4 regions of the Anaerobacillus sp. genome follow, and region 3 is predicted to be linked to each of the others. Evidence: riboswitches for the same ligand, from Rfam matches in the RefSeq annotation. Region 3 holds a riboswitch; each other region holds the start of a gene.
What was found. A riboswitch is a leader RNA that binds a small molecule or an ion and turns the genes downstream of it on or off. The one in region 3 is predicted to bind cobalamin.
Positions count from the first base shown of each region.

Region 1: it holds a riboswitch for cobalamin, as region 3 does, so the genes downstream of both, ACK4M9_RS19730 (ribonucleoside-diphosphate reductase subunit alpha) here and ACK4M9_RS09810 (ECF transporter S component) in region 3, are expected to answer to the same signal.
Region 2: it holds a riboswitch for cobalamin, as region 3 does, so the genes downstream of both, ACK4M9_RS17860 (ABC transporter substrate-binding protein) here and ACK4M9_RS09810 (ECF transporter S component) in region 3, are expected to answer to the same signal.
Region 4: it holds a riboswitch for cobalamin, as region 3 does, so the genes downstream of both, ACK4M9_RS15240 (iron chelate uptake ABC transporter family permease subunit) here and ACK4M9_RS09810 (ECF transporter S component) in region 3, are expected to answer to the same signal.

Region 1 covers NZ_JBKBWN010000020.1:34,933-37,137, reverse strand. Annotated here, with positions in the region: gene ACK4M9_RS19730 (ribonucleoside-diphosphate reductase subunit alpha) at 1-732, opposite strand, end outside; cobalamin riboswitch at 945-1,151, opposite strand; gene ACK4M9_RS19725 (S41 family peptidase) at 1,317-2,205, opposite strand, start outside.
Region 2 covers NZ_JBKBWN010000015.1:40,295-42,499, forward strand. Annotated here, with positions in the region: gene ACK4M9_RS17855 (Ig-like domain-containing protein) at 1-978, shown strand, start outside; adenosylcobalamin (AdoCbl) riboswitch at 1,085-1,211, shown strand; gene ACK4M9_RS17860 (ABC transporter substrate-binding protein) at 1,363-2,205, shown strand, end outside.
Region 3 covers NZ_JBKBWN010000006.1:9,992-12,196, forward strand. Annotated here, with positions in the region: gene ACK4M9_RS09805 (AIR synthase related protein) at 1-394, opposite strand, end outside; gene ACK4M9_RS09810 (ECF transporter S component) at 395-898, opposite strand; cobalamin riboswitch at 976-1,164, opposite strand; gene asnB (asparagine synthase (glutamine-hydrolyzing)) at 1,278-2,205, opposite strand, start outside.
Region 4 covers NZ_JBKBWN010000011.1:16,574-18,778, reverse strand. Annotated here, with positions in the region: gene cbiB (adenosylcobinamide-phosphate synthase CbiB) at 1-519, opposite strand, end outside; gene ACK4M9_RS15245 (adenosylcobinamide amidohydrolase) at 516-1,223, opposite strand; partial or broken gene ACK4M9_RS15240 (iron chelate uptake ABC transporter family permease subunit) at 1,239-1,367, opposite strand; cobalamin riboswitch at 1,500-1,688, opposite strand; gene ACK4M9_RS15235 (MogA/MoaB family molybdenum cofactor biosynthesis protein) at 1,912-2,205, shown strand, end outside.

The DNA of each region.
Region 1 (2,205 bases), on a different contig from region 3:
ATTTTTACTGACCGTTGCAGCATCTGTGTTACTATCAAAAATTCCTCTCAAACTATCATCAACCGTATCAATAAAACAACTTGATAGTTGCCCATAGCTTTTCCCTGCATTTGCAAGTGTTGGCGTCGCTACTGTCATATAAAGGTTTGATAATGCCCAGTAAGCTTCTTTCACGAGTGCTAATCGCTTTTGCTGTGGTTCTTTTCTCATTAATGTCATTGCAATAATAAGAAAACGTTCTTGCGGAAGTTCAAAAATTGCACCCTCATGTGTTTTTGCTAAATAGCGATCAGCCAATGTCTTAATTCCGATATATGTAAAAAGTTTATCCATTTCGGGGTCAAGGACTTTTTCTAATTCAATGATTTCATTCTCCTCATAATGGTTTAGCAATTCCTCACTATAAATTCCTTTATCAGTAAGCCAAACAATCACCTGATAAAGCGAATGGTAGGCTTGTCCACCACGAGTTTTTTCGACTTGTTTGTAAAGGAGCTTTAAATAAATTTGCGCTGCAATATACGTCCAATCAGGAGCTTCACTACAAACGTTATTTAACGATTCTAAAATAAGTGTATGTAACACTTTTTCTTCATCATCTGTTACTAGCCTTTCTAGATATAGATCCGATTTTTTAATAAATTCATTGTGATCCAAATGAGTATATTGATTTAAAATATTAGTCATTTCTTGTTTCCATTGTTGCATCATTTCTTCTGTTGTTACTGCCATCATTGTAGTTCCACCTTTCTATTATTAAGCTGCAAGACTAAAGCCACGGGCTTTTATCATGCTATCAACCGGAAGCTGGATTCTTTTATTATCAAAAATAAAAACCCCTTCCTTGTTTGGAAGAGGTTAGAAAACGGCACAATGATTTAAGAGCAGCGGAAAATAGATACCGATTACTCCGTACCGTCTCTACAATCTTACTCCCCGAAGACTAGAAACTCGGAACATAGGCAGGTCTCCTGACTTATGCTTCATCCTACTTTGAGCCTTCCCATATAAGCACCACAAATTTTGCATGTGACACCCTTATACAGTGGTCATCTCATTTCGTCCACAATTACAGTTGCGGGGACAGTTTCGGATTTTCACCGAATTCCCTATTAAGTCTAAAAATAGACACCTATCATTCCTAAAGTTCCCCAAAAGTAAATGTACTCTTGGAAAACTCATTATTAAATTAAGTAAATAAACTATATATAGTTACATTATCAATATAACAAACTATATATTGTAGTAAAATCTTAACGTACTATCTTATTTTTTGCAATAATATTTTTTTAATTGATTTCAATGATTATCTTCACCTACTTTGTTACCAATTCCTGCACTTTCTCCATCCACAAATCTTGATCATTCATAATCGCTTCCCTTGTCACTTCAATTGGGTAATCAATTGTTAATGGAAGATGGTGTTGCTCTACTGGAATTTTTGGATATGGCTTCTCAGTTGGGACGCTAAATATGTTATTACTATTTTTTAGAGTGAATGTTTCTGGATTATAACCAAGTGAAGGAGTATTCCCAGGCGGCTCTCCAATCAGCTTTGCATCAGCATTGGTTTGCAAGATAAGCGCTAATACCGTCGAGGCACTCGCAGATAGATTTGTTGTAAGTACGTATATATCACCATTAAATAAATAGTCTTTTTGTTTTCGATGGCTGAAATTATTGTAGACTATTTCCGAAGGGTCAAAATCAATATAAGATAGTAGCTCTAAGGCAACAACGCCATACCCTCCAGGGTTGTCGCGAACATCAATAACAATCGTGTTAATGTTCTGTTCAGTTACTTCTTTAAAAAATTGCTTGATTATCTCTGGAAATGATTTTGTATATATAAAACTTTCTATCTTGAAAATGGCAAATTTAGTAGATGGATCAATGTACCAGCTATAAGGGTTTGTTATATTCGTCTCAAAAAGTTCTGATAATAAGTCACTAGAGCTTAGCGATAATGGGAGATTCACTATATGTTGTTCATCATCTCTAACAAAAGATATCTCCACATTATTATCATCGACTAAATTGAGCTTACGTAAATAAATTCCTGACCTTAGGTTCGGAAGCTGACCTTTAACCCACTCATCATGTTCTGCAGGGATTATCTTTTTTGCCGCTTCAAAAATCGATTGTACTTCTTTGTTGCCGATCTTTACTATTGTATCTCCTTTTTGGAATTCTCCATAACTATCT
Region 2 (2,205 bases), on a different contig from region 3:
GATGTGATACCACCGGCTGTTCCAAAGGTAAATGGGGTAACGAATAAGACTTCTACTATCTCCGGGAAAACAGAAAAAGCCGCTACAGTTACCGTGAAGATTGGAACAAAAACGTATTCAGGGAAAGCTGATGAATTTGGTAGCTATAAACTATCCATTCCCATCCAAAATGCTGGAACGGTCATTTCAGTTACAGCGAAAGACGTTGCTGGAAATACTAGTGCGACTAGAACTGTAACGGTGACAAGGGTCGCGCCAAATGTTCCTGTCATCAATACAGTTAATAATAAAGCAACGTCTGTATCGGGTAAAACAGAAAAAAATGCTACTGTTTCGGTAAAAATCGGAACAAAAACGTATTCAAGTAAAGCAGATGAAAACGGTAATTATAAACTATCCATTCCAGTTCAGAATTCTGGAGCTATCCTTTCAGTAACAGCAAAGGATACTGCAGGGAATACTAGTGCGACTAGAACTGTAACGGTGACAAGGGTCGCGCCAAATGTTCCTGTCGTCAATGCGGTAAACAATAAAGCCGCTTCAGTGACGGGAAAAACAGAGAAATATGCTACTATTTCGGTGAAAATCGGAACAAAAACGTATTCTAGTAAAGCAGATGTGAAGGGTAACTTCAAAGTATCAATTCCAATTCAAAATGCCGAGACAACGCTTTCCATTACTGCAAAAGATAGTTCAGGGGCGGTTAGCTATGCTAGAAAAGTAAAGGTAGTAAAAGTAGCACCGAATATACCGGTGGTAAATCCAGTTAGGTATTATTCTACGACAGTTACTGGTAAAGCAGAAAAGTCCTCTATTGTTACTGCTAAAATTGGTACGAAGGTATATTCAGCTAAGGCCAACGCTAATGGCAATTTTGCGATTTATATTCCGAAACAACGCAAAGAAACACTCATTAATGTTACTGCAAAAAATTCAAAAGGTAATATTAGTGCCACAAGACAAGTGAAAGTGTATTAAATACTTTTGATTTTTGACACAGAGTTTAAATAAAATTATTGATTTAATAGAAAAATAGAGTTATATTTAAGAACGTAATTAGCATTTCTATGTTACGAATATGACAATTTAAGCATCTAAGATATTGGATGGCGGAAGTTCGGTGAAAATCCGACACTGTCCCGCAACTGTTAAAGTCAGACACGTCGCCATTATCTTTTAGCTATATCCTTCGAGGTAAAAGGATGGCTATTGGCGATACATTTGCTATATATACTAACGTATTATCTACGTTGCTCTATTTATGTATATATACTACACATTGGCCTTTAACCACCCTCTACCTATTTTTAGTAGAGGGTTTTTACTTTTTAAGGAAACAACAAATATTGAGGAGGAAGTATAATGAATAACATTTTTAGACAAGCTGCAATTCTTTTATTAACTTTACTGGTAGCGATTGGACTGGTAGGTTGTAACACTCAGGAGGAAGTAAAGAAAGAAGAGACACCAACGAAATCGGTGGTTGACGAAAAGGAAGACCAAAAAGAAGCAACCGAAGGAACTCAATATCCTGTAACATTTACTGATGCAACAGGAGTAGAGGTTACGTTTGAAGCAGAGCCAACTAAGCTAGTATCGCTTATCCCAAGTGAAACCGAGATTTTGTTTGCTTTAGGAGCTGGTGAAAAAGTATTAGCTGTCGATGATTTTTCTGATTATCCAGCCCAGGTGGCTGACCTACCAAAGTTAGGTAGTACATATTCAGGAGTGAATGTAGAGCAATTAATTGCTCTACAACCAGATGTAATTTTCCTTAATGCAGCTTTACAATCAGCAGCTGCTGGGGAGCTGAGAGACCAAGGTTTCAAAGTGTTTGCATCAAATCCACAATCAATTGAGGAAATTATTGAAACAATTAAGGAAATTGGCGTTGTTCTTAATCACCAAGAAGAAGCTGAAGCGATTACAAAAGAAATGACAGAAAAGGTAGAGTTTGTTAAAGAAAAAGTGAGCAATGTTGAACCTAAACGAGTGTATGCTGAGTTTGCTGCAGGATGGTCGTTTGGTTCTGGTGAATTTGCTAATGATTTAATTAGTATAGCAGGTGGACAAAATATTTTTGCTGATTTGACAGGCTGGTTTGAAGTTAGTCCTGAAGAAGTAATTAAGAGGAATCCAGAAGTAATTCTTTACACATCTGGAGAAACAGGCATTCAGGAAGAGAATAAAGAGCAGATTATTTCC
Region 3 (2,205 bases):
AACTTTCACATTCTAAATTCGACACTTCACCGATAGCCGTTATACCAACACCCGTTTGTTGGACAGGCATATTTTCTTCTGTGCTGCCATTTAATAAGTTATTTGTATCTAATCCTAGTTGCTCTGCTTCTGCTCTAATTCCACTGATAATCTCTTGACCGGTTGGATTCATTTCCACAGCTAATGTGTCAATAATCGTTATCGGTTTTGCACCAACTGAGATTATTTCCATAAGGACAACTCTTGCTAGAAAACGCCCTAATGTATAACCATCTGTTTTTACCACGTCTAATTTCTTTGGACCGATACCACCAGAAGAATCACAGGCAATGACAAAACTTTTCTCATCGTCATGCAAGATTGTCAAATCACGGTACCTACTAATCCTCATCATTTAAATCCTTCCTTTCAAGGTCCGAACTACGATCGCAACAATAATTAAGTTTACCGCAGAACCAACTAATATAGGTATAAGCATCACCGAAAAAAACGGTAGACCAAACTGAGGAATTAATATAAATGAAGCTGGTGCTGCTACTCCATTTAGTAATAGACCAACCACAAGCGCCATGAATAAGCTACCTTTTCTAAAAATAATTCCAACTAAAGCACAAATTAAGCCCATTTCTGTTGCAATTAATAGATGAATAGGAATCGTTAAAGGAAAGCCAACATTTAACGAAGTTAGTAAATGTCCCATAAAAGCTACGATTGCCCCTGGAACAGGCCCTAGTAGCATTGCTGCTATAAATGCCGGTGCAGAATCTAATGCTACTGTTCCAAACGGGCTTGGAATTTTTATAAAGCTTCCCACAAAAGCCAGTGCAATAAACATCGCCATTAGTACGATTTGTTTCGTTTTAAATTTGTAAGTCTTTTTCATCTTTTTCGTTTCCATCTTTTCATTTCCCCCTTTTTTAAAACAAAAAAAGCCATCAATAAGCATACTTAACTTATTGAAGACTTTTCCATCATCCTCATTGTTCACTTTAGGCAGGTCTCCTGGCTTACGGTTCTTTTTACTCCCTTACCTTCCTACTTACGTAGTGGTTTTTAAGGTTTCATCCCCGATTACAGTGGTGGGTCCGCATCATTTAAGAGTTATACAACCTCTTTTGATTTCCCTATTCTCCATTAATTGGCACCTAAAACGTCTATTTAATTACTTTCATTTTATTAACTGGGACAAAAGAAGTCAATGATAAATAGTAAAAACTTTGGACCTTTTAAGGTCACAAAAAGCAACCAAGAATTTAACTCATGGTTGCTTTTGCTTGTTATTCTTTTATCTCAACCTTATACTCCCTAAGCCACGTATCAATCTGGGCTAGATGAGCGATCAGCTGCGGGCCATTCATCAGTTGCCCAAACCACGGTTTCTTAAATGCTGCTCCATCTGTTTCAATTATTTCTCGCACCTTCTGTTCATCTACAAATTGTAACAATGGTGACGATGGATCATCGACTATTTCTTGTAACCATTGTTTGACTGCCTTTGTATAGTGAGGATTATGAGTTTTTGGGTAAGGGCTCTTTTTACGATAAAGGACATTATGTGGCAACATGCCTTCTAACGCTTTTCGTAAAATCCCTTTCTCACGTCCTTCAAAGTTTTTCATTTGCCATGGGATATTCCAAACATATTCGACAAGTCGATGATCAGCAAATGGTACCCTCACTTCAAGACTTGCCCCCATACTCATCCGGTCTTTGCGATCGAGTAATGTCGTCATAAACCAAACAATGTTTAAATAAAACAACTCACGGCGCCTTGCTTCTTCTTTACTTTCACCTTCAAGACGTGGTGTTTCAGCCAATGTGTCTGTATAACGATTCATGACATAATCTTGAAGCTGAAGTTTTTCGCGCCATTCAGATTTCAGTAACGCTTCCCTTTCTAAAGTAGAGTGCATCCAAGGAAAGCTATTTCGGTTCATTAAATCTTCGCGATGGAACCATGGATAACCACCAAAAATTTCATCTGCGCACTCACCTGATAAACCAACTGTTACATCTTTTTTAATTTGTTTACAAAACCAAAGCAATGAAGAATCAATGTCAGCCATGCCTGGTAGATCGCGGACAAGGACGGCTTCTATCAAATAGCCAGCCAAATCTTCATTCGTAATAATACAAGAGTGATGCTTTGTTCCTAAATAATCAGATACCTCTTTAATCCAAGGCCCATCTGCATTTGGTTGAAAA
Region 4 (2,205 bases), on a different contig from region 3:
GACAATCGCTAATACTCCACCACCCAAGAGAGCATAAAAAAGTGGGGCAGTAATCCCGTCACTTGTGTTTTCAGCTACTGTTTCAACTGCACCGCGAACGATATCTTCCTCATTTAAATTTTGAGTATCTCTACCTACAATCATCGCTAATTTTTTTCTAGCTGTAATAAAATCGTTTCTCTTAAGAGGTAAATAAACTTCCATGGCAGCATCCTTTAAACCTTTTGTAGCAATAGTCGTCGAAATGATAAATGCTTCAACTAATACGCCTATCCCCCAATGCAATTGATAACTTACTAATATAAGGGAACCAACAATTAAAGTAATAATCGTTAAATAGAAAAGCAAAAAGACTATCCCTTTCGGTTTTCTATTTTGGCCTTGATTAAGCCGCTGCTCAAATATAGTTATTAATTTACCCATCCCTCTAACAGGATGTGGTAGCCACTTCGGGTCACCAATTAGTAAGTCAATAATAAATGCTAGCGTTAGTGCTATTATATGTGTTTCAATGTTCATTGACCTACTCCACGCTTCCTGTTAGAACGAATGGCATCTAATGTGGCTTCATAAACTGCCAAACCAATCGTTTTTCCTAGGCTGGTAATTGTTCCGGCATAATTAAATTCAGTTCCTGTTTGTGTTCCAGCAATCATCATACTATCAGTTGATGTCCCTGTAGCGATCGTCTTCATGACTGGATCTCTAACTTCTTCATCTTGTAAAGCTTTAACTTTTGCTTCTGTTGCAGTCATCATCGCCTGAACAAAGGCTGCTTCGGTTAGGTTACCCTTAATAAAAATCCATGTGTTTATGGTGCCAACTGTCTTTCGTCGCTCATTTTGATAGTAAGACCTAGAAGCATCAACAGCATTTGATAATCCCGCAGTAACTACAACAAAGACAGAAAATTCTTTTTCATTTTTTTGAATGAATGATACATCTTCTAGCTTAGCAGCTGTCATCATACCAACCGTTTCAGTAAAATCTATTTTTTTTGCCGATAAATAAGTTTTAAATTCAGCTTCAGCATCATCATAATTATACTCTTTATCTACATGTCTATTTACAAAGGTTCGCACCCAGTTAAAACCAGCCCCTATTATAGCAGATGATAACGTCTTAAGAAGGACTGGACTTTCAACTATGATCATTTCAATTGATTGGGTTATCTTTAAATTTTGTAAGATGTTTTTGTCATCATCTACCTGCTTTTCTTTCATAACACTGGTTCACCCCTAATTTCTAGACTTTCCTTGCCTTATCCAAGATAACTCGAATACAGGTCCCCCAATTAAGGTAGTAATTACACCGATTGGTATTTCTGTAGGCACAATAATAGTTCTTGGAAGTAAATCAGCCAATACTTTTTTTGCAAAGCAATAAACCTATAAGAAAAATAAAAAGTTCCCGAAAACGGGAACTTTGGTTAGTCAGATATATGCCAAGTTACTAATAGATAACTAAGTACATAACTGCTTCACCTTTTCCGCGAAGGTTTCACATATTTCCTTAAGGCAGGTCTCCTGACTTACGCATAGCAAATGTTTTTCCTTCCCATCACAGGGACGTGACAGTGGATCAAATAAACATTCTAGCGTTTACAGTGGCGGGACCGTGCTGGACTTACACCAGCTTCCCTATTAACACTTTACCTAAATAAAGTGACCTTAAAGATTTTATTATTAATTTAATAATCTTATTATACATAAAATTCTTCCTATAAGAAAAGCTTTTTGTTTTCTTGTGGATTTTGGCTGATGATTTTTAAACAAGCCAATTTTACAGGTATAAGCATAACAGTGCAGGGAAAGAAGTTCCTAAATTTAACACTCTGAGTTACGAGGTAGAGCTCCTGAATGTGTAATATGTTATAATTTAGCTGTAATATCTAAAATTATTTGGGAGGTTATGCAAGTGGGAGTAGAAGAACATCGAAAAGAAGCACCTAAAACCGTTAACTGTATGATCATCACTGTTTCCGATACGCGAACAGTTGAAACTGACAAGAGTGGTCAACTAATGAAAGAATTATTAACAGAAAATGGAAATTATCACGTTGTTGACTATCATATTGTTAAAGATGAGTATACACAAATTCAATCCTTAATTCGGGAAGCATCGGAACGTCCTGAAGTCGAAGCTGTCTTGCTAAACGGAGGAACTGGAATTACGTTTAGAGACACTACATATGAAGCAGTAAGA